Regions from separate parts of the Streptomyces sp. NPDC041191 genome, predicted to be linked through region 1. Evidence: riboswitches for the same ligand, from Rfam matches in the RefSeq annotation. Region 1 holds a riboswitch; each other region holds the start of a gene.
What was found. Region 1 has a riboswitch for cyclic di-AMP ahead of ACZ6AQ_RS23715 (LysM peptidoglycan-binding domain-containing M23 family metallopeptidase). Riboswitches for the same ligand answer to the same signal wherever they lie in the genome.

Region 1 (5,058 bases):
GGTTCACCGGGTGGGCCGCCGCGCAGACCGGTGACCGGCTGCGGATCCTGTTCACGCCGTGGGGCGAGGGCCTGGTGCGGTCCTGGTACCGGCGGGCGCTCGTGGAGCTGTCGCGGCTGCCGCACGTCGAGCGGGTGGCGATCCAGACCAATCTGAGCTGCCGGACCGACTGGCTGGCCGACGCGGACCGGGAGGGCGTGGCGCTCTGGTGCACGTACCACCCCGGGCAGACGCCGTACGAGCGCTTCCTCGCCAAGTGCCGCGACCTGGCGGAGCGGGGCGTCCGGTTCAGCGTGGGCGTGGTCGGTCTCCCCGCGCACCTGGAGGAGGCGCGGCGGCTGCGGGAGGCGCTGCCGCCGCACGTGTACCTGTGGGTGAACGCGGCCGAGGGGCACGCGTACACCGACGCGGAGGCCGCGCGGTGGACGGAGCTCGACCCGCTCTTCCCGTACAGCCGGCATCCGCACCGTTCGGCGGGGCTGCCGTGCCGTACCGGCGAGTCGGTGATCTCGGTGGACGGCGGGGGGACGGTGCGGCGCTGCCACTTCGTCAGGGCGGAGCTGGGGAACCTGTACGACGGTTCGTACCGCGCCGCCCTGCGCCCCCGCGCCTGCCCCCTCGCCGTCTGCGACTGCCACATCGGCTACGTCCACCTGGAGACGCTGCCGCTGTACGACGTGTTCGCCGGCGGGGTCCTGGAACGGATCCCCGCCGTGCCGCCCGCTACAGGGAGATGAGGTCTCCCAGGGGCATCAGGTCGGGGCGCTTGGCCGCGACGCGGTCCCCGGAGCTCTCGCCGCGCAGCCGGCGCCCGATCCAGGGGACGAGGTGCTCCCTCGCCCACTGGATGTCGTCGCGGCGCACTTCGAGCGTGCCGCGCGGCGGGACCGGCGGCCACGCCTGGTCGGGGTCGGCGGGCACCGGGATGCCGAGGACCTGGGCGGCGCGCAGGGCGACCCGGGTGTGTCCCTCGGGCGAGAGGTGCAGGCGGTCGCCGTCCCAGGCCCGCCGGTCCTGGACGGACCTCAGGGACCACAGGTCGAGGACGGGGCAGCCGTGGCGGTCCGCGATGGCGCGGACGTGCGCGGTGTAGGTGGCGATCTTGCCGCGCAGGTGCCGGAGCACGGGGACGTCGCGGGTGTCGAAGCCGGTGGTCACCATGACGGTTCCCACGGCGGAGGTCAGGTCGGCGACGGCGCGCTCGAAGCGCTCGGCCACGTGGTCGGGGTCGCTGCCGGGACGGATGATGTCGTTGCCGCCCGCGCAGAAGGTCACCAGGTCGGGGGCGAGTTCCTTCGCCCGGGGGACCTGTTCCGCCACGATCTGGTCGAGGAGCCGCCCGCGTACGGCCAGGTTGGCGTAGCGGAAGGTGTCCTGCTCCGGCAACCGGTCGGCGAGCAGGACCGCGAAGCGGTCCGCCCAGCCGACGTACGTCCCGTTGGGGCCGGGGTCTCCGACGCCCTCGGTGAAGCTGTCACCGATCGCCGTGTACGACCCGAATGCGTTCTTGTCTCTTGATCTCGAATCGTCTGCCACGGGCGCCCATCCTTCCTTCTCGCGTGTGACCTACGCGACCGTAAGGAGGGGTTGACGACGGGTGAGATATGCCACCGATAAAGATTCCGCCAAAACGGAATACGCCGGCGGCCCGGCACTTTCGTGCCGGGCCGCCGGAAAGGGGTTTCGCCGGTGCGCGTCAGACGGAGACGCCGTGTCCGCGCAGATAGGCCAGCGGGTCGATGTCCGAGCCGTAGCTCGGCGAGGTGCGGATCTCGAAGTGCAGGTGCGGGCCGGTGGAGTTGCCGGTGGAACCGGAGAGGCCGATCTGCTGACCGCCGGTGACGGACTGGCCGGCCGAGACCGCGAGGGAGGAGAGGTGGGCGTACTGCGAGTACTTGCCGTCCGCGTGCTTGATGACGACCTCGTTGCCGTACGAGCCGCTCCAGCCGGCGGAGACGACCGTGCCGGCGCCGACGGCGCGGACGGTGGTGCCGGAGGAGGCGATGAAGTCGACACCGGTGTGATAGCCGGAGGACCACATGGCGCCGGAGGCGCGGTACGGGGTGGAGAAGCCGCCGGTGACGGGGGCGACCCAGCCGGAGGAGGAGCCGGACGGGCCCTCGGGCGCGTCCGCGGTGGTGACGGCCGGGGCGGCGGCGCGGCGGGTCTCGCGGGAGGCGCGCGGGGTGTCGTCGCCCTTGCCGGAACTCCGGGTGCCCGGGGCGCTCTTCGGGCCGGTGGGGGCGGAGCCCTCGGCGCCGACGGTGAGCTTCATGCCGGGCATGATGAGGGAGGGGTCCGCGCCGATGGTCCGGCGGTTGTCCTCGTAGAGCTTCTGCCAGCCGCCCGTGACGTGGTGGTCGGCGGCGATCTTCGACAGGTAGTCGCCGCGGACGACGGCGTACGTCGTCGGGGCGGCCTTCGCGGGGGCCTGGGCGGCCTTCGCGGGGACGGCCTGCACGGGGGTGGCCCGCACCTGGGCGGCGGCCACGACGGCCGGGGCGGGGGCGGCGGCCGGGGCGGCCTGCTCGGCGGCGTGGGCCCCCGTGGCGCCGATGAGCGGGAGGGCCACGACGGCGCCTCCCGTACCGGCGGCGGCGAATCCGCGGGTGAGGAGGTTGTTCTTCGGGCGGCGGTGCTTACCCTTCGCGGGCATGTCGAATTCCTCTCCGGCGCCTGCGAGGTGAGCTGTCGGGTTCGGACTGGAGATGTCCGGCCGCGTTCTCACGCGACTTCACCCCGAGCCGTCCTGTGTCACGGGACCGGCGTACTTCCTGGGTCCCCCGCTCCTGCCACGCATGGGATGGGTGGAATTCCGGACGGTGGCAGGATTCGGCGGTCCGACCGGATTGACGGTGACGCTAGACGAGCGGAGTCGGCGCGAACAAGCCGTTCTTCGGTCCCGGGGATTCCGCGCTAGATCATCACGAGGCGATCACGGTCACCCTCCGTGGATGACGGTCCTTCGATTTCCCTGTGCCGTACGGAAATCACGTCGTCCCCCCGGCCACGATCCGTCACTTCTATGACGCTGCTCACGCGCCTTTCCCCATCTCGCCCCAACCGGGGCTTGTCATAACCAAGGCCCTAATTCGGACAGTTCACCCATTACCGTCCGAGGGGGTGCGCCGCGCGCCTCCCGCCCGGATGATTGCCCCAGGAACCCGTCCCGCGCCGGACACCCGAACGCCGACCCCAGGAGCATCCGTGACGCAGCAGCTGCCGCAGGTCCCGCCCGCCGAAGCCGTCGAGCCCGAGCTTGCGGGGGTCCGCAACTTCCGGGACGTGGGCGGCCTGCCGACGACGGACGGGCGTGCCGTCCGCCCCGGGCGCCTCTTCCGCAGCGGTCACCTGGCCCACGCGACCGAGGCCGACGCCGCCTTCCTCGCCTCGCTGGGCCTGCACACCGTCTTCGACTTCCGCAACGAGGCCGACCGGCGGATCGAGGGCGCGGACGTCGAACTGCCCGGCGTGCGCAACGTGAACATACCGCTCAACGACCCGGCCGACGGCAAGGAGTTCTGGAGGCTGGTGCGCGACGGCGGGGTCGCACAGCTGCGGGAGGTCCTCGGTGACGGCAGGGCGGCCGCCCGGATGTCCGATTCGTACCGGCGGATGGTGGTCGAGCGGACCGCGGAGCACAGCCGGATCCTGCACTCCATGGCGGAGGAGAGCGTGCCGGCGCTCATGCACTGCGCGGCGGGGAAGGACCGCGCCGGGCTCGCCGTCGCGATCACCCTGCTCGCCGTCGGGGTCGACCGGGCGGCGATCGAGGCCGACTACGTGAAGTCGAACGAGCCGCACCGCCGCTACAAGGTGCGCCGGGGCTCCACCGCCCCGGACGCCATGGGGCCCGAGGTGATGGAGCTGCTGAGCCCGCTCTTCGACGCGCGGGCGGAGTACCTGCGGGCCGCCTTCGAGACGATCGACACGACCTGGGGCTCGGTGGACGCCTACCTCGCCGAGGGGCTGGGCCTGGCTCCGGAGACGCGCGAACGGCTGCGGGAGCGGCTGCTCACGGAGGCGTAGGCCGGGACCGGGCGGCACCCGCCCCGCCGGTTCCGCCGCGGGGCCCCCGCCCTACTGGTTCTGCCCGCCCAGCATGAAGAGCAGGTAGAGGAAGCCGGCGAAGAGGTGACCGGCGATCAGGTAGGCGAAGAGGCGGAGCACCAGGCCCTTGGGGAACTTGCCTTCCCCGCGCTCCTCGCCGGTGACGGGTGCGGACTTCTCGGACATGTCAGTCCTTTCCTTGGGATGCGTCACGAAGGGCGGCGTCGGTGCGGGGTCCCGTCGCCGAGGCACAGCTCGGCGACGGGGCTCTGCAGGAGGGTGTGGACGAAGAGCAGCTCGGCCCCGCCGGGAGTGGCGGCGCCGATCCGGTGGGGGGTGAGCGAGTCGAAGTGGGCGCCGTCCCCGGGGTCGAGGACGTGGACCGCCTCCCCGAGCGCGAGCCGCACCCGGCCCTCCAGGACGTGGATCCACTCCTCGCCCGGGTGCACGCGCACGATGTCGCCCCGGGTGGCGTGCGGCACGTGGACCCGCAGGCACTGGAGGGCGCGTCCGGCGCCGCCCGCCTGGCGGTAGATCCAGCCGTCGGCCTCGACCGGCTCGGAGCGGCCGGCCCGGATCACGGGGTCCCGCTCGGGAGGCGCCTCCCCCAGGAGTTCGGAGACCGTCGTACCGTAGGTACGGGAGAGGGCGAGCAGCATCGGCAGCGAGGGCTGCCGGTTCCCCGTCTCCAGGCGCGAGAGGTGGGCCGGCGAGAGACCGGCCCGCCGGGCGGCGGCCTCCAGGGTGAGCCCCCGGCGGCGGCGCAGCGCCCGCAGTCGCGGGGCCACGTCCGGCAGGGCGTCGGGAGCGGCGGGGTCCGGGGAGGGCTCCCCGGGGACGTGGTCCATGCGTCCATTCCGCCAGGATCATGCCTCTGAGGCAAGTTTATTGCCCCGGAGGCAAAACCCGGGCGGCGCGCGTCAGCGCTGCGCGACCGCCTGCCTGACGAGCGTCCTGCCGAAGTCCCACATCAGCCCGCTCCCGCCGTGGGCGTCGTCCATGACCGCC
Region 2 (5,058 bases), on a different contig from region 1:
TCCTCGGCCTCCAGGTGGGCGCGGAAGAGGGCGAGCGCGGTGGTGGCGAACCGGGTCTGGACGACCGACTCCTCGTCCGCGAAGTCCAGGACGGCGACCTCGTCGGCGAGGTCCATCACCGGGGTGGCGGGGTCCGCCGTGATCGCGCCCGTGGGCACGGTGCCGCGCAGCCGGGAGAGGACGGCGAGCACCTCGCTGGTGGTGCCGGACCGGGTGATCGCCACGACCCGGTCGTAGTGACGGCCGTGGGGGAACTCGGAGGCCGCGAAGGCGTCGGTCTCGCCGTGGCCGCCGGTCTCGCGCAGTTCGGCGTAGGCCAGGGCCATGAACCAGGAGGTGCCGCAGCCGATCACCGCGACCCGTTCGCCCCGCCGGGGAAGGGCGGCGGTGTGCTGGGGCAGGGTGCGGGCCGCCTGTCGCCAGGTCGCCGGCTGGGAGTCGATCTCCAGGGCGGTGCGGGTGGTGCTCATGCCGGTCTCCTTGCAGAAGTGCTGCGAGTTTTTGAAAGAAGATGCGCGAAGCTCTCATCATTCAAGCAGAAGCGAGCACATTTCTTCCAGAACTTTCACGCCCCGGCGGCTAGAATCGGACGCTCGCACGACCGGGAGGGAGGGACCCATGTCCAAGCACGAGCGGTGGAACGCGCTCCTCGAACTACTGGCGGTCTCGGGGAAGGTCGAGGTGGAGGAGGCCGCGGCCGCCCTCGACGTCTCGGCGGCCACGATCCGCCGGGACCTCGACGAGCTGGCCGGGCAGCGACTCCTGGCACGGACGCGGGGCGGCGCGGTCGCGCACGGCGTGTCGTACGAACTTCCCCTGCGGTACAAGTCGGCGCGCCGCGCACCGGAGAAGAAGCGGATCGCGGAGGCGGCGGCCGGCCTGGTCGCCCCCGGCGAGGTGGTCGGGCTCAACGGCGGCACGACGACGACGGAGGTGGCGCGGGCGCTGGCACTGCGATGCGCGGGCGGACGCGACGAGGCCCCGGGATCGGCGGGGTCCGCCGGACCGGCCCTGACCGTGGTCACCAACGCGCTCAACATCGCGGGCGAGCTGGCGGTGCGCCCCCAGATCAAGATCGTCGCCACGGGCGGTGTCGCGCGCCCGCAGACCTACGAGCTGGTCGGCCCGCTGGCGGCCGGGGTGCTCGACGAGGTCGTGCTCGACGTGGTGGTCCTCGGCGTCGACGGGATCGGTGCCGAACTGGGCGCGATGGCGCACCACGAGGACGAGGCGAGCATCAGCAGGCTCTTCGTGGAGCGGGCCAGCCGGGTCGTCGTGGTCACCGACTCCTCGAAGCTGGGACGCCGGGCGTTCGCGCGGATCTGCGGTCTGGAGCGGATCGACGTGCTGGTGACGGACACCGACATCGCCCCGGAGGCGGTCTCCCGGCTCACCGAGGCCGGGGTGAAGGTCCTCACCGCCTGATCCCGCCGCACCCGTCGGCGCGCGGCGGGACCGGCACCCGGCCCGGAACCCCCGGGCTCCGGGGGCCGACCCGGCGGTCGCCGCACGTCCGCACGTCAGCACGTCAGCACGTCCGGGGTGCCCCTCCCCCGCCCTGCCGCTCCGGCGTCCGGACGGCGGCGTCAGCGGCCGGCGTGCGCGGCCCGCCGGATCGTGGCGTCGAGGAGGGCCACGGCGTCGGCGGCCGTACGGCCGGGGGCGCGGTTCCACGGGCCGATGAGGTCCCGCCATCCCCGCGACCGGAGTTCGGTCATGATCCAGGCGGCGGCCTCGTTCATGGTGTCCGCACCGCCGTAGCCGAGGCGGTGGGCGGCGAGGAGGGCCCCGCAGACGCACCGGGCCCCGCGCCTGTTCCGCAGTTTGTACGGGGCGTTCTGCCAGCCCCACTCCGTCAGGACGAGGCGCGCGTAGCCGAGGTGGACCGAGGGGCGCAGCTCGGCCCGGCCGATGCGGCGCCAGGCGTGCAGGCGGTCCGGCAGCACGGCCCCGAGCCGTCCGGGGAGGCGGCGCTCGGCGGGGAGGGGCGCGGGCAACGCGTCGAGCGCGTCGGCCACGAGCCGGTCCACCGGCACGCTGAGCAGGTCCCGCCAGCTCCGCTCCCGCGACGGAGCCGACGCGGGCGGTTCCCCCGTCGTCCAGTCGGTGACGATCCGCTGCCAGACGGCGGTCTCGTAAAGGGCGGCCGCCTCGCGGTCGAGGGCGTCGGGGCAGGTCAGGGGGGCAGGGCCGGGCGAGGGGGCGGAGGGGGACATCGGGGCGGCTCCTGGGTCGGGCCTTCCATCCTCCAGGAGAAATGTCCGCTTTGCCAGCTATGGCAGCACGTGTCATGGAATGCAGATAAAGCAGTCATTCGATGAATGAATACCCCCTCGGGAACTTTCATCCCCTTTACGCCGAACAAGGGAAACACGGCGCATATAGGACATAGTCGTTCGGGTGACGCGACTCACTCCCCGGGTCCCACGATCTGCCGCGCCCCTCCCCGGACCCTTGCCGCACAAGGAGATTCGGCGCCCCCGCCATCCGGTCGATCTTGACCGGAACGAATGCGGAGATCCTTTACCGAAGAGCGCCGCATTGATCCTCTTGTTATTCGTCGCATTGCTGGCCTACGGTCACCTCCATTCGAGCGGAACGCCTAATCCTGCCGCCGCTCGGGAACCTTCCCTTTTCACCCGACGGCAGGAGCGGGGGACCCACGAATACGCCGGTCCGGAATCCGGAACGGCTCGGGGTGAAGCCGCGTGCTCGCGGCCGGACATCTCCCGTCCGAACCCGACAGCTCACCCCGCAGGCGCCGGAGAGGAATCCGTCATGCCCGCACACGGCAAGCACCGCCGCCCCCGCCGCATCCACATCTCCCGTGGTATGGCCCTGATCGGTACAGGTGGGGCCGCTCTGACCCTGCCGCTGATCGTGCCCGCCACGGCCGGCGCCACGCCCGCCACCGGAACGCCGGACATCGCGGCCACGGTGTTCACCGCCCCCGCCGCACCGGCGACCGCCACCACTCCGGCCGCCCCGGCCGCCACGCGCACCTACACCGTCACGAGCGGTGACTCGCTTTCCCTGATCGCCCGCAAGAAGGGAATTCAGGGGGGCTGGAAGAGCCTTTACCGCGCCAACCGGAGCGTCGTGGGTGACAATCCGTCACTCATTCACCCCGGCCTGGAACTGACGATTCATCGGAATTCCGCGAAGATCGCCCCCGGGCAGGCGGAGACCGGGAGCGGGACCGGGACGAAGGCCGCCCCGAAGGCGAAGAATTCCTCTTCGGCCGAACGGGCGAAGCCTTCCGAGCGCCGCACGGCCACCCCGGCCGTCGCCACCGGCACGGGCGCCTCCGGCGCCGCGGCCACCCCCGCCGTCGCCCGCGCCGTCCCCGCCCGGGTTCAGGCGGCTGCTGCCACCGGCTACGCCGACAACCTCGACGGCTGGATCCGCGAGTCGCTGGACGTCATGGCCCGGCACGGCATCCCCGGCTCCTACGAGGGAATCCACCGCAACGTCATGCGGGAGTCCTCCGGAAACCCGCTGGCCATCAACAACTGGGACATCAACGCCGTCAACGGCACCCCCTCGAAGGGCCTCCTCCAGGTCATCGAGCCGACCTTCCTCGCCTACCACGTGCCGGGCACGGCCATGGACCTGTACGACCCGGTCGCCAACATCACCGCCGCCTGCAACTACGCGGCCGACCGCTACGGCTCCATCGACAACGTCAACGGGGCGTACTGACCTCCCGTGCGCGGAAGTGCCCGGTGAACCAGGAGGCGGCGAGCTCCGCCACCTCCTCCAGGGCACCGGGCTCCTCGAAGAGGTGGGTGGCGCCCTCCACGACGGCCAGCCGGTTCTCGCAGCGCAGCAGGGACCGGGCCCGCCGGTTGAGGTCCAGGACCAGCGGGTCCTCGCCGCCCACCACCAGGAGGGTCGGGGCCCGCACCCGGCCCAGGTGGTCGGCGGCCAGGTCCGGCCGGCCACCGCGCGAGACGACGGCGCCGACGGTCGACCCGGGGGCCGCCGCCGCCCGCAACGCGGCCGCCGCTCCCGTACTCGCGCCGAAGTAGCCGAGCGGGAACTCCGCGCCGAGCCGTCCGGCCAGCCAGTCCGTGGCCCCGGTGAGCCGGCCGGCGAGGAGCGCGGTGTCGAAGACCCGTGCCCGGTCGGCCGACTCCTCCTCGGTCAGCAGGTCGAACAGGAGGGTCCCCAGACCGGCCCCGCCGAGCGCCTCGGCGACGGCCCCGTTCCGCGGGCTGTGGCGACCGCTGCCGCTGCCGTGGGCGAACAGGACGACGCCGACGGCCCCTTCGGGTACGGCGAGACGACCGGCGAGAGCGGTTCCCCCGACCGGTATCCGCACCTCCGCCTGTCCCGGGGCGGGGGCGCGGACCTCCGCGCCCCGGACGCCGTGCCCGTGCGCGGTCCGGCTCCGGTCCAGGCAGGCGAGCACCTCGGCGTCCGGCGTCTGCGGGAAGTCCCGGTAGAACTGGCCGACCGCCCGGAACCCCTCCGGCGCGTGGAGGCAGACGGTCTCGTCGGCCTCGCCGGCGAGGCGAGCCGTCCAGCCGGCCGGTGCGACCGGGACCGCGAGGACGATCCGGGCCGCGCCCCGCGCGCGGACCACCCGGCAGGCGGCCACGGCCGTGGCTCCGGTGGCCAGCCCGTCGTCGACGACCAGCACCGTCCGGCCGTCCAGCGGCACGGAGGGACGGCTGCCCCGGTAGCGGCGGGCCCGCTGCTCCAGTTCGGCGAGTTCGCGCTCCTCCACGACGACGAGGCCGCGGCCGTCCACGCCGGCCTCGCGGAGCACCCGTTCGTTGAGCACCCGTACACCGCCCTCGCCGAGCGCGCCCATCGCCACCTCGGGCCGCCGCGGCACGCCCAGCTTCCGGACGAGGCAGATGTCGAGCGGCGCGTCGAGGGCGGCGGCGACCTCGACCGCCACCGGCACGCCCCCGCGCGGGAGGCCGAGGACCACGACGTCGTCGCCCTCGAAACGGTCCAGCCGGGCGGCGAGCCGCCGTCCCGCGTCGCCGCGATCGACGAAGAACATGGGGCACCGCCCTTCCGCCCGGGCGGAAGGGCCCCCACGGG
Region 3 (5,058 bases), on a different contig from region 1:
ATGGGTCACACGGCCACGGCCGAGGCCGGCTCCGGCGGCCTGACAGCGACCGAGCACCGGCTGGCGAACGGCCTGCGCGTGGTGCTCTCGGAGGACCACCTGACCCCGGTCGCCGCGGTCTGCCTCTGGTACGACGTCGGCTCGCGCCACGAGGTCGAGGGCCGCACGGGGCTGGCCCACCTCTTCGAGCACCTGATGTTCCAGGGCTCGAAGCAGGTCCACGGGAACGGTCACTTCGAGCTGGTGCAGGGTGCGGGCGGCTCGCTCAACGGCACGACGAGCTTCGAGCGCACCAACTACTTCGAGACCATGCCCACGCACCAGCTGGAGCTCGCGCTCTGGCTGGAGGCCGACCGCATGGGCTCGCTCCTCGCCGCCCTGGACGACGAGTCCATGGAGAACCAGCGGGACGTCGTCAAGAACGAGCGCCGCCAGCGCTACGACAACGTGCCGTACGGCACGGCCTTCGAGAAGCTGACCGCCCTCGCCTACCCGGAGGGCCACCCCTACCACCACACGCCGATCGGCTCCATGGCCGACCTGGACGCGGCCACCCTGGAGGACGCGCGGAACTTCTTCCGCACGTACTACGCCCCGAACAACGCGGTGCTCTCCGTCGTCGGCGACATCGACCCGGAGCGGACCCTCGCCTGGATCGAGAAGTACTTCGGCTCCATCCCGTCCCACGACGGCAAGCCGGTCCCGCGCGACGGCTCGCTGCCCGACGTCATCGGCGAGCAGCTCCGCGAGGTCGTCGAGGAGGAGGTGCCGGCGCGCGCTCTGATGGCCGCCTACCGGCTGCCGCACGACGGCACGCGCGCGTGCGACGCCGCCGACCTGGCCCTGACGGTCCTGGGCGGCGGGGAGTCCTCCCGCCTGCACAACCGCCTGGTCCGCCGCGACCGCACGGCCGTCGCCGCCGGTTTCGGCCTGCTGCGGCTCGCCGGGGCGCCCTCGCTCGGCTGGCTGGACGTCAAGACGTCCGGAGGCGTCGAGGTCCCGCAGATCGAGGCGGCCGTCGACGAGGAGCTGGCCCGGTTCGCCGCCGAGGGGCCCACGGCCGAGGAGATGGAGCGCGCCCAGGCCCAGTTGGAGCGCGAGTGGCTGGACCGGCTGGGCACCGTCGCGGGCCGTGCCGACGAACTGTGCCGGTTCGCCGTGCTGTTCGGCGACCCGCAGCTCGCCCTCACCGCCGTCGACCGGGTCCTCGACATCACCGCCGAGGAGGTGCGGGAGGCCGCCGCGGCCCGGCTGCGCCCCGACAACCGCGCGGTGCTCGTCTACGAGCCGGTGGCCACCGAACAGAGCGAGAGCGACAGCGACGAGGAAGAGGGGGCGGACCAGTGACCGACGCTGCCGTGTCTTTGACGAGCATGGAGTTCCACCCGCGGCCGACGCCGGGCACCGCACGCCCCTGGGCCTTCCCGGCCCCGGACCGCAGTGCCCTGGAGAACGGCCTGACCGTGCTCACCAGCCACCGCCCCGGCCAGCAGGTCGTGGCCGTGGAGCTGTTCCTGCCGGCCCCGCTGGACGCCGAACCTGCCGGTCTCGACGGCGTCGCCACCATCATGGCCCGCGCGCTTTCCGAGGGCACGGACCGGCACACCGCCGAGGAGTTCGCGGCCGAGCTGGAGCGCTGCGGCGCCACGCTCGACGCGCACGCCGACCACCCCGGCGTACGGGTCTCCCTGGAGGTGCCGGTCTCCCGGCTGCCCAAGGCGCTCGGTCTGCTCGCCGAGGCGCTGATCGCCCCGGCGTTCCTGGAGACCGAGGTCGAGCGCCTGGTGCGCAACCGCCTCGACGAGATCCCGCACGAGACGGCCAGCCCGGCCCGCCGGGCCGCCAAGCAGCTGTCCAAGGAGCTGTTCCCGGCCGAGTCCCGGATGTCCCGGCCGCGCCAGGGCACCGAGGAGACCGTCGCGGCGATCGACGCCGCCGCGGTCCGCGCGTTCTACGCGGCGCACGTGCGGCCCGCCACGGCGACCGCCGTGGTCGTGGGCGACCTGACCGGGGTGGACCTGGAGAAGGTCCTGGCGGAGACGCTGGGCGCCTGGACCGGCGAGCCGGGCGAGCCGCTTCCGATGCCGCCGATCACCGCCGACGACACCGCGCGGGTCGTCGTCGTGGACCGCCCCGGCGCCGTCCAGACCCAGCTGCTCATCGGCCGGATCGGTCCCGACCGGCACGCCAGCGTCTGGCCGGCCCAGGTCCTCGGCACGTACTGCCTGGGAGGGACCCTGACCTCGCGTCTGGACCGGGTCCTGCGCGAGGAGAAGGGCTACACGTACGGCGTGCGGGCCTTCGGCCAGGTGCTCCGCTCCGACGCCGGGGGGAACGGCGCCGCGATGCTCGCCATCAGCGGCTCCGTGGACACTCCCAACACGGGCCCGGCCCTGGACGACCTGTGGAAGGTGCTGCGCACCCTGGCCGCCGAGGGGCTCACGGACGCCGAGCGGGAGACGGCCGTGCAGAACCTGGTGGGGGTGGCGCCGCTCAAGTACGAGACGGCCGCCTCCGTCGCCGGAACGCTCGCCGACCAGGTCGAGCAGCACCTCCCGGACGACTTCCAGGCGCAGTTGTACGCGCGCCTGGCCGAGACGGGCACCGTGGAGGCGACCGCCGCCGTCGTCAGCGCCTTTCCGGTGGACCGGCTCGTCACCGTCCTGGTGGGTGACGCGGCGCAGATCGCGGAGCCGGTGCGCGCGCTCGGCATCGGTGAGGTCACCGTCGTCAGCGGCTGACCGTCCCCCGCGGGGACGGCGGTCCACCACCGCCGTCCCCGCGACCGGGGCCCGGACATGACGGCCCATCAGGAAAATTCCTTGTGGGAAGGGCATCCGCGGAGGGGTTCCCGCAAGGGAATTGTCCGTATTGGCGGCAAGAGTGATCCTCTGCCCTGTGGCATGTCTTACAAAAGGCCCTGTTCGGTTGGTGATCGACTGGCGACCCGCTTACCGTCGATCCGGCTGTTCGCCAGTCGTACCCGCCGCACCCGCGGCACCGGACAGCCATCGCCGAGTCCCCGTCAGGCGCGAGCCCAGGGGAGCCGGGGACCCGCACGCAGTCCCTGGGGTGAATCGGACGCCTTCGTTCCGTACGGAGGGGCCCGTAGGAGACCTTCCTGCTCCGAACCCGTCAGCTAACCCGGTAGGCGAGAAGGAGGGAAAGGAAACAGCGTCTTCATGGCGTTCACCCGTGCCACCGGGAAGCATCGTGGTCCGAGCCGGATGGCGCGCCGCAGCGCCGGCATCGCCGGCGTCGCGACGCTGGCCACCACCGGCGTCATCGGAACCCTCGCCTCCCCGGCGCTCGCCGCCGACACGGACCACCGTTCACCCGAGGACACCGGTCTCATCGAGGTGATCACCGAGGACTCCCTCGTCGACCGCGTCAACGCCCAGGCCGCCGCCCAGGACCGGCAGGCGTTCGAGGCCGCCGCCGAGGCGAAGGTCCGGGCCGAGGCGAAGCGCAAGGCCGAGGCCCGCGCCAAGGAGATCCGCGAGGCGAAGGAGCGCGCCGCCCGTGAGGCCGAGCGCCGCCGCCTGAACTCCTTCCAGCTCCCGATCGCCGGTTCGTACGTCTCCACCGCCTACAAGACCGGCGGTTCGCTCTGGTCCTCCGGCAGCCACTCCGGCATCGACTTCCACGCCGACTACGGCAGCCGTGTCGTCTCCGTCGGCTCCGGCACCGTCGTCGAGACCGGCTGGGGCGGCGCGTACGGCAACAACATCGTCATCCGGATGAACGACGGCACGTACACCCAGTACGGTCACCTCTCCTCCATCGGGGTGTACGTCGGCCAGACCGTCGAGCCGGGCCAGCAGATCGGCGTCTCGGGCTCGTCCGGCAACTCGACCGGCCCGCACCTCCACTTCGAAGCGCGCACGAGCCCCGAGTACGGCTCCGACATCGACCCGGTCGCCTACCTCCGCGCCCGCGGCGTCACCGTCTGACACCGTCGCCCCTCCGCGCGTCCCCGGCCCCGGGGCCCCGCCTCGGGAAAGCCCCGGCCCGTACTGGGCCGGGGCTTTTCTTCGGCCGGAACGCGTCCGTGGAATCCGGCGGGGCATCGGAAATTCCGGCGGGCTGCAATAGAGTCGTGGCACGGGCGCGGAAAAGGCGCCGCCCGAATGGACTCGCGCGGACCAAGGCGGAGGTCGGACATGCGTATTCCCGCGCATTCGGTGTGCACGGCGATCCGGGACGACATCGTCTCCGGCGTCTTCGCGCGGGGGAGCCGGCTGACCGAGGAGCAGCTCGCCCGCAGGTACGGGGTCTCTCGCGTCCCGGTCCGCGAGGCGCTGCGCACCCTGGAGTCCGAGGGCTTCGTCCTCACCCGGCGCCACGCGGGCGCGCACGTGGCCGAGCCCACCGAGCGGGAGGCGGCCGACCTGCTCGACATGCGGACGCTGCTCGAACCGCTGGGAGCCGCGCGGGCCGCGCAGCGGCGCACCGAGGCCCACCTCAAGGTGCTGCGCGGCCTGGTCAGGCTGGGGCAGGAGAGGGCCGGACGGGGCCGGGACGAGGACCTGCGCCCGCTCGGCGGCTGGTTCCACGAGACGCTCGCGCAGGCGTGCGGCAGTCCGGCCCTGACGGCGCTGCTCACCCAGTTGCGGCACAAGATCGCCTGGGTGTACGCGGTCGAGCGGCCCGCCCGGCCGGCGGACGTCTGGGCCGAACACGGCGCGATCGTGGACGCCGTGGCGCGCGGTGACGCGGAGCGGGCGAGGGCGCTGACCGCGCTGCACGCGGAGCGCTCGCTGTCGCTGCACCGGCTCAAAGGGGCGGAGCGCGGTCGTGTGAGGGTTCCGCAACATGCCGTCAACACGACGGGCGCCCGGAATTAACACGCCCGCCGTACAAAGGGAGCAGGAATTCGTCGGGCGGCTTTTGTGCTGCCCGGAAAAGGGGTCGGAAAAGCAGAATGCCGTGACCGCCGCAATCGCGGCGGTCACGGCATTCCGGGACCGTCCCCGGTCCGGGACCGTCCCGGCTCAGACGGTCTCGGGCAGCTCGTCCAGGCCCTCGGCGACCAGCTTCGCGAGGCGGTCCAGCGCG
Region 4 (5,058 bases), on a different contig from region 1:
TGCGCCACCCCGGGCAGCGGGAACGGCTGCAGGCGTCCCTCGCCGCCGGGGAGACCGGCCTCCTGGAGACCGGGATCGAGGAGCTGCTGCGGTACGACGGGCCCGTGGAGATGGCGACCTGGCGGTACGCGACGCGGGCGCTGACCATCGGCGGGCGGGAGATCCCGGCGGGGGACCCGGTGCTCGTGGTGCTCGCCGCCGCCGACCGGGACCCGGAGCGGTTCGACGGGCCCGACACGCTCGACCTCGCCCGGCGCGACAACCAGCACCTCGGGTACGGCCACGGCATCCACTACTGCCTGGGCGCGCCGCTCGCCCGCCTCGAAGGGCAGACGGCCCTGGCGACCCTGCTGACCCGTCTGCCGGACCTGGCGCTCGCCGTCGATCCGGCCGGACTGCGGTGGCGCGGGGGGCTCATCATGCGTGGTTTGCGCACCCTTCCGGTGGAGTTCTCCCCCTCCGTACCGGTCCTTCCGGCTGACGGCGTGTCAGAAATGTGATCTTCACGTGATCGGGGAGCCATCGACTTGTGACGGACGTTCGAATGCGGCTACGTTTCGCGGCAGTCTCAGCCGTCACGCGAAAGGCGCTTCTATGCGTTCCGGGAACGGACGACACCGTCGCCCCCGTCAGGCCCCCGCCCTTGTCGTCGCCGCCGGGGTGACCGGATCGGCCATGGCGCTGCCGCTGCTCGCCACCGGGTCCGCCTCCGCCGCCGACGCCGCCACCTGGGACCGGGTCGCGGAGTGCGAGTCCGGGGGGCAATGGAGCGCCAACACCGGCAACGGGATGTACGGCGGACTCCAGTTCACCCAGGAGAGCTGGGAGCGCCACGGCGGTCTGGTGTACGCGCCCAGCCCCGACCTCGCCAGCCGGGCCCAGCAGATCGCGGTGGCCGAGAAGGCCCTCGCCAAGGGCAGTGCCGAGTGGGCCACCTGCGCCCCGATCGCGGGCCTGGCGAACGACGGGAAGGCCACCGGGGTGGACCCGGGCCCGGTCACCGTTCCCGTCTCCCCCGTGAAGCCCGTCCCCGAGTCGGGCTGGAACGCGGGCGGATCGGGCGCCCCCGCCGCTCCGGAGACCGTGGCGCCCGAAGCGGCCGAGAGGTCCGCGCCCCCCGCCGCCACCGTCACGCCCGCGACGCCCGCCTCCCCGACCGCGCCGGCCGCCCCGGTCACTCCGGTGCCTCCCGCCACGCCGGGCGCGCCGACCGGAACGACCTCCCCGACCGTGCCGGTCACTCCGGCCGTGCCCGACACATCCGTTACGCCCGTTACGCCCGGTACGCCGGAGGGTGGTGAGGTGTCGGTCACGCCCGGCACCGGCAAGCACCGGGGCGGGGCGGACCCGCAGGAAAGCATCAAGTCGGGCACTTCCGTCGAATCCGGCAGACATGCCTCGGGCGAGGATAAGCTCGCCGAAAACCCTGCGGGCACTCCGGTGACCGGGGGGGTGAAGAATTCGGGCGTAACGGACAGTCAGGGCTCTTCGGGTGAATACGTCGTGCGTCCGGGTGACAGCCTGTCGGACATCGCGCGGGCGAACGAACTCCCCGGCGGGTGGACGGCCCTCTATGACGCCAACAAGCGGACCGTGGGGACCGATCCGGACCTCATCCTGCCTGGTCAGAACCTCGAACTGACGCCGGCTCCGAACCCGGCGGCGGGGTAGTTCGGGAGCTTCTGTCCGGATCCATGCGAGTGAGACATGGGTCTCTTTGTCCCAACTGGCGTGTCGTGCCCGGAAGCTCTGCTTCCGTCACCTCCCACCTGCGCAAACGGGCCCCACTGGAGGGCAAGGAGAGGCGAAATTAGTCATATGAGCCTCTTTGAACTTCGGGGGGGTCTGTGCGTACGGTCGTCATCGCTCGCCACCGCGGGCCCCTTCGACCGAAACGCCGAATCCTGCCGTCGGTCGTGGGGAACAGTCGTCGCGCAAGCGCCGAAGGCAGGAGCGGGGGACCCAAGGTAAGCGCCGGCCCCGGCCGTTGAGACAGACGGCCGACGATCGGCTTGGGGTGAAGCCGCGTGCTAGGACACGCGGCCGGGCAACTCATTGGCCCGAACCCGACAGCTCACCTCGCAGGCGTCGGTGAGGAGAAACTCCATGCTGTTTTCCGCCAAGGGCAAACACCGCCGTCCCTCCAAGGCCACCCAGGTCGCCGCGCTCGTCGGCGTCACCGGTGTCGCCGTCGCCGCCCCGCTGATGACCGCGGGCGCCGCCTCGGCCGCCACGGCCTCCGAGTGGGACCGCGTCGCCCAGTGCGAGTCCGGTGGCAACTGGTCCATCAACACCGGCAACGGCTTCTACGGCGGCCTCCAGTTCACGTCCTCCACCTGGGCCGCGTACGGCGGCACCGCCTACGCCCCGCGCGCCGACCAGGCGTCGAAGTCCCAGCAGATCGCCGTCGCCGAGAAGGTCCTCGCGGGCCAGGGCAAGGGCGCCTGGCCGCACTGCGGCGTCGGCCTCTCGGGCGCCTCGTACGGCGGCTCCGCCGAGAGCGCGACGGAGCAGGAGAAGCCCGCGAAGAAGCAGCGGACGCAGAAGCGCTCGACCGAGCAGCCGACCACCCGCAGCGAGCAGCGCCAGGCCCCGAAGAAGGCCGAGAAGCGCCACGACGCTCCGGAGTCCGCCCGGAAGACCGTCACCACCCCGACCGGCGAGACGGTCAAGAAGGGCGACGGCGAGTACAAGGTCGTCGCCGGCGACACCCTCAGCAAGATCGCCGAGGCGCAGGGCGTCGAGGGCGGCTGGGCCCGGCTCTTCGAGCTGAACGACGACGTCGTCGAGAACGCCGACCTGATCTACCCGGGTCAGCAGCTCCACCTGAAGTGAGTCCGGCGGGTCGCGTGAGTCCGGCGGCTCACGCGGCCCCGACGGCCCTCCCGCGGTGACCACCCCGGTCCGGCGCGCCCTCCCCCGTGCGCGCCGGACCGGGGTTCCCCCTTTTCCCGGGCCGGGTCCGCTCGTACGGGAGTACGGGTCCCATGACGGTTACCAACCAGTAGATACGGGGTGATTCGCCCCCATGCGCGTGCCCTTGGGTCCTTTTTCGTCCCAGGGTGCGGGCGCCCGGCCGACCGGAGCCCCCGGGACGGTTAGGCTCTTGCCGCAAGGCCGAGCGACCCCGCACCGACCTTGCGTCACATCCAGCGTCACATCCCAGAAGGAGATGCTCGTGCCGTCCATCGACGTCGTCGTAGCCCGGGAAATCCTGGACTCCCGAGGCAACCCCACGGTCGAGGTCGAGGTCGGCCTCGACGACGGCAGCACCGGCCGTGCTGCCGTCCCGTCCGGCGCCTCCACCGGTGCGTTCGAGGCCCTGGAGCTCCGCGACGGCGACCCCGGCCGCTACCAGGGCAAGGGCGTCGAGAAGGCCGTCCTCGCCGTCATCGAGCAGATCGGCCCGGAGCTGGTCGGCTACGACGCCACCGAGCAGCGCCTGATCGACCAGGCCATGTTCGACCTGGACGCCACCCCGGACAAGTCCTCGCTCGGCGCCAACGCCATCCTCGGCGTCTCCCTCGCCGTCGCGCACGCCGCCTCCGAGGCCAGCGACCTCCCGCTCTTCCGCTACCTGGGCGGCCCGAACGCGCACCTGCTGCCCGTTCCGATGATGAACATCCTGAACGGCGGGTCGCACGCCGACTCCAACGTGGACATCCAGGAGTTCATGATCGCCCCGATCGGCGCGGAGTCCTTCTCCGAGGCCCTGCGCTGGGGCACCGAGGTCTACCACACCCTCAAGGCCGTCCTGAAGCGCAAGGGCCTCTCCACCGGCCTCGGCGACGAGGGCGGCTTCGCCCCGAACCTGGAGTCCAACCGCGCCGCCCTCGACCTCATCCTCGAGGCGATCAAGGAAGCCGGCTACGCCCCGGGCAAGGACATCGCGCTCGCCCTCGACTGCGCCGCCTCCGAGTTCTACAAGGACGGCGCGTACGAGTTCGAGGGCAAGTCCCGCTCGGCCGCCGAGATGACCGAGTACTACGAGGAGCTGGTCTCCGCGTACCCGCTGGTCTCCATCGAGGACCCGCTGTTCGAGGACGACTGGGAGGGCTGGAAGGCCATCACCGACAAGCTCGGCACCAAGGTGCAGCTCGTCGGCGACGACCTGTTCGTCACCAACCCGGAGCGCCTGGCCCGCGGCATCGAGGAGGGCAGCGCCAACGCCCTGCTCGTCAAGGTCAACCAGATCGGTTCGCTGACCGAGACCCTGGACGCCGTCGAGCTGGCCCAGCGCAGCGGCTTCAAGTGCATGATGTCCCACCGCTCCGGCGAGACCGAGGACGTCACCATCGCGGACCTGGCCGTCGCCACCAACTGCGGCCAGATCAAGACCGGCGCCCCGGCCCGCTCCGAGCGCGTCGCCAAGTACAACCAGCTCCTGCGCATCGAGGAGATCCTGGACGACGCCGCGGTCTACGCCGGCCGCAGCGCGTTCCCGCGCTTCAAGGGCTGACGCACACGCCGGGCCCCCGGGCAGGGCGGCCTCCGTACGTCCCCGTACCCGGTCCCGTACCGTGTGCGGGGACGTCCGCGTGAACAGGGGAGGCGACACGACATGGCCGTGAAGGACCGGGACCGGTTCTCGACCGCGACCCGGATCAGACTGCTCGGCGAGCAGACCGCCGCCCGTGTCTACCGCTCCCAGACCCGCCGTCAGGCCCGCCGCTCCCGGCTCACCGGCCGCGCGGCCTTCCTCGCCCTCGTCGTCTGCTCCCTGGTCGTGGCGCTCGCCTACCCGATGCGCAGCTACGTCTCCCAGCAGGGCGAGATCGCCGAGCAGGAGCGCCGGGCCGCCGAGGCCGCCCGGCGGGTCCAGGACCTGAGGGACGAGAAGGCCCGCCTGCAGGACCCGGCCTACGTCCGCCGCCTCGCCCGCGAACACCTCCACTACGTGCTTCCCGGCGAGACCGGCTTCACCGTGGACGACCCCGGCGCGGAGCAGCGGCCCCGCGCCGACCGGGGAGCGGCGGACCGCCCCTGGTACGACAACCTCTGGGCCGGCGTGGACGACGCCGACCGCCGCTGACCCACCCGTACGACCCGACGACCAAG

Region 2: it holds a riboswitch for cyclic di-AMP, as region 1 does, so the genes downstream of both, ACZ6AQ_RS26215 (LysM peptidoglycan-binding domain-containing protein) here and ACZ6AQ_RS23715 (LysM peptidoglycan-binding domain-containing M23 family metallopeptidase) in region 1, are expected to answer to the same signal.
Region 3: it holds a riboswitch for cyclic di-AMP, as region 1 does, so the genes downstream of both, ACZ6AQ_RS06425 (M23 family metallopeptidase) here and ACZ6AQ_RS23715 (LysM peptidoglycan-binding domain-containing M23 family metallopeptidase) in region 1, are expected to answer to the same signal.
Region 4: it holds a riboswitch for cyclic di-AMP, as region 1 does, so the genes downstream of both, ACZ6AQ_RS20635 (transglycosylase family protein) here and ACZ6AQ_RS23715 (LysM peptidoglycan-binding domain-containing M23 family metallopeptidase) in region 1, are expected to answer to the same signal.

Annotation. Positions count from the first base shown of each region.
Region 1 is NZ_JBVIZC010000012.1:113,061-118,118, forward strand. Features, by position in the region: gene ACZ6AQ_RS23705 (STM4011 family radical SAM protein) at 1-737, shown strand, start outside; gene ACZ6AQ_RS23710 (SGNH/GDSL hydrolase family protein) at 724-1,536, opposite strand; gene ACZ6AQ_RS23715 (LysM peptidoglycan-binding domain-containing M23 family metallopeptidase) at 1,697-2,656, opposite strand; cyclic di-AMP (ydaO/yuaA leader) riboswitch at 2,659-2,820, opposite strand; gene ACZ6AQ_RS23720 (tyrosine-protein phosphatase) at 3,208-4,029, shown strand; gene ACZ6AQ_RS23725 (DUF6126 family protein) at 4,081-4,236, opposite strand; gene ACZ6AQ_RS23730 (helix-turn-helix domain-containing protein) at 4,260-4,898, opposite strand; gene ACZ6AQ_RS23735 (aspartate aminotransferase family protein) at 4,971-5,058, opposite strand, start outside.
Region 2 is NZ_JBVIZC010000014.1:146,855-151,912, reverse strand. Features, by position in the region: gene ACZ6AQ_RS26230 (SIS domain-containing protein) at 1-470, opposite strand, end outside; gene ACZ6AQ_RS26225 (DeoR/GlpR family DNA-binding transcription regulator) at 619-1,425, shown strand; gene ACZ6AQ_RS26220 (DUF6197 family protein) at 1,587-2,216, opposite strand; cyclic di-AMP (ydaO/yuaA leader) riboswitch at 2,600-2,773, shown strand; gene ACZ6AQ_RS26215 (LysM peptidoglycan-binding domain-containing protein) at 2,779-3,702, shown strand; gene ACZ6AQ_RS26210 (phosphoribosyltransferase family protein) at 3,686-5,017, opposite strand.
Region 3 is NZ_JBVIZC010000003.1:97,748-102,805, forward strand. Features, by position in the region: gene ACZ6AQ_RS06415 (M16 family metallopeptidase) at 1-1,347, shown strand, start outside; gene ACZ6AQ_RS06420 (M16 family metallopeptidase) at 1,374-2,741, shown strand; cyclic di-AMP (ydaO/yuaA leader) riboswitch at 3,003-3,169, shown strand; gene ACZ6AQ_RS06425 (M23 family metallopeptidase) at 3,183-3,953, shown strand; gene ACZ6AQ_RS06430 (GntR family transcriptional regulator) at 4,164-4,847, shown strand; gene ACZ6AQ_RS06435 (HPr family phosphocarrier protein) at 4,995-5,058, opposite strand, start outside.
Region 4 is NZ_JBVIZC010000010.1:84,173-89,230, reverse strand. Features, by position in the region: gene ACZ6AQ_RS20645 (cytochrome P450 family protein) at 1-500, shown strand, start outside; gene ACZ6AQ_RS20640 (transglycosylase family protein) at 595-1,671, shown strand; cyclic di-AMP (ydaO/yuaA leader) riboswitch at 1,930-2,103, shown strand; gene ACZ6AQ_RS20635 (transglycosylase family protein) at 2,107-2,835, shown strand; gene eno (phosphopyruvate hydratase) at 3,173-4,459, shown strand; gene ACZ6AQ_RS20625 (FtsB family cell division protein) at 4,562-5,032, shown strand.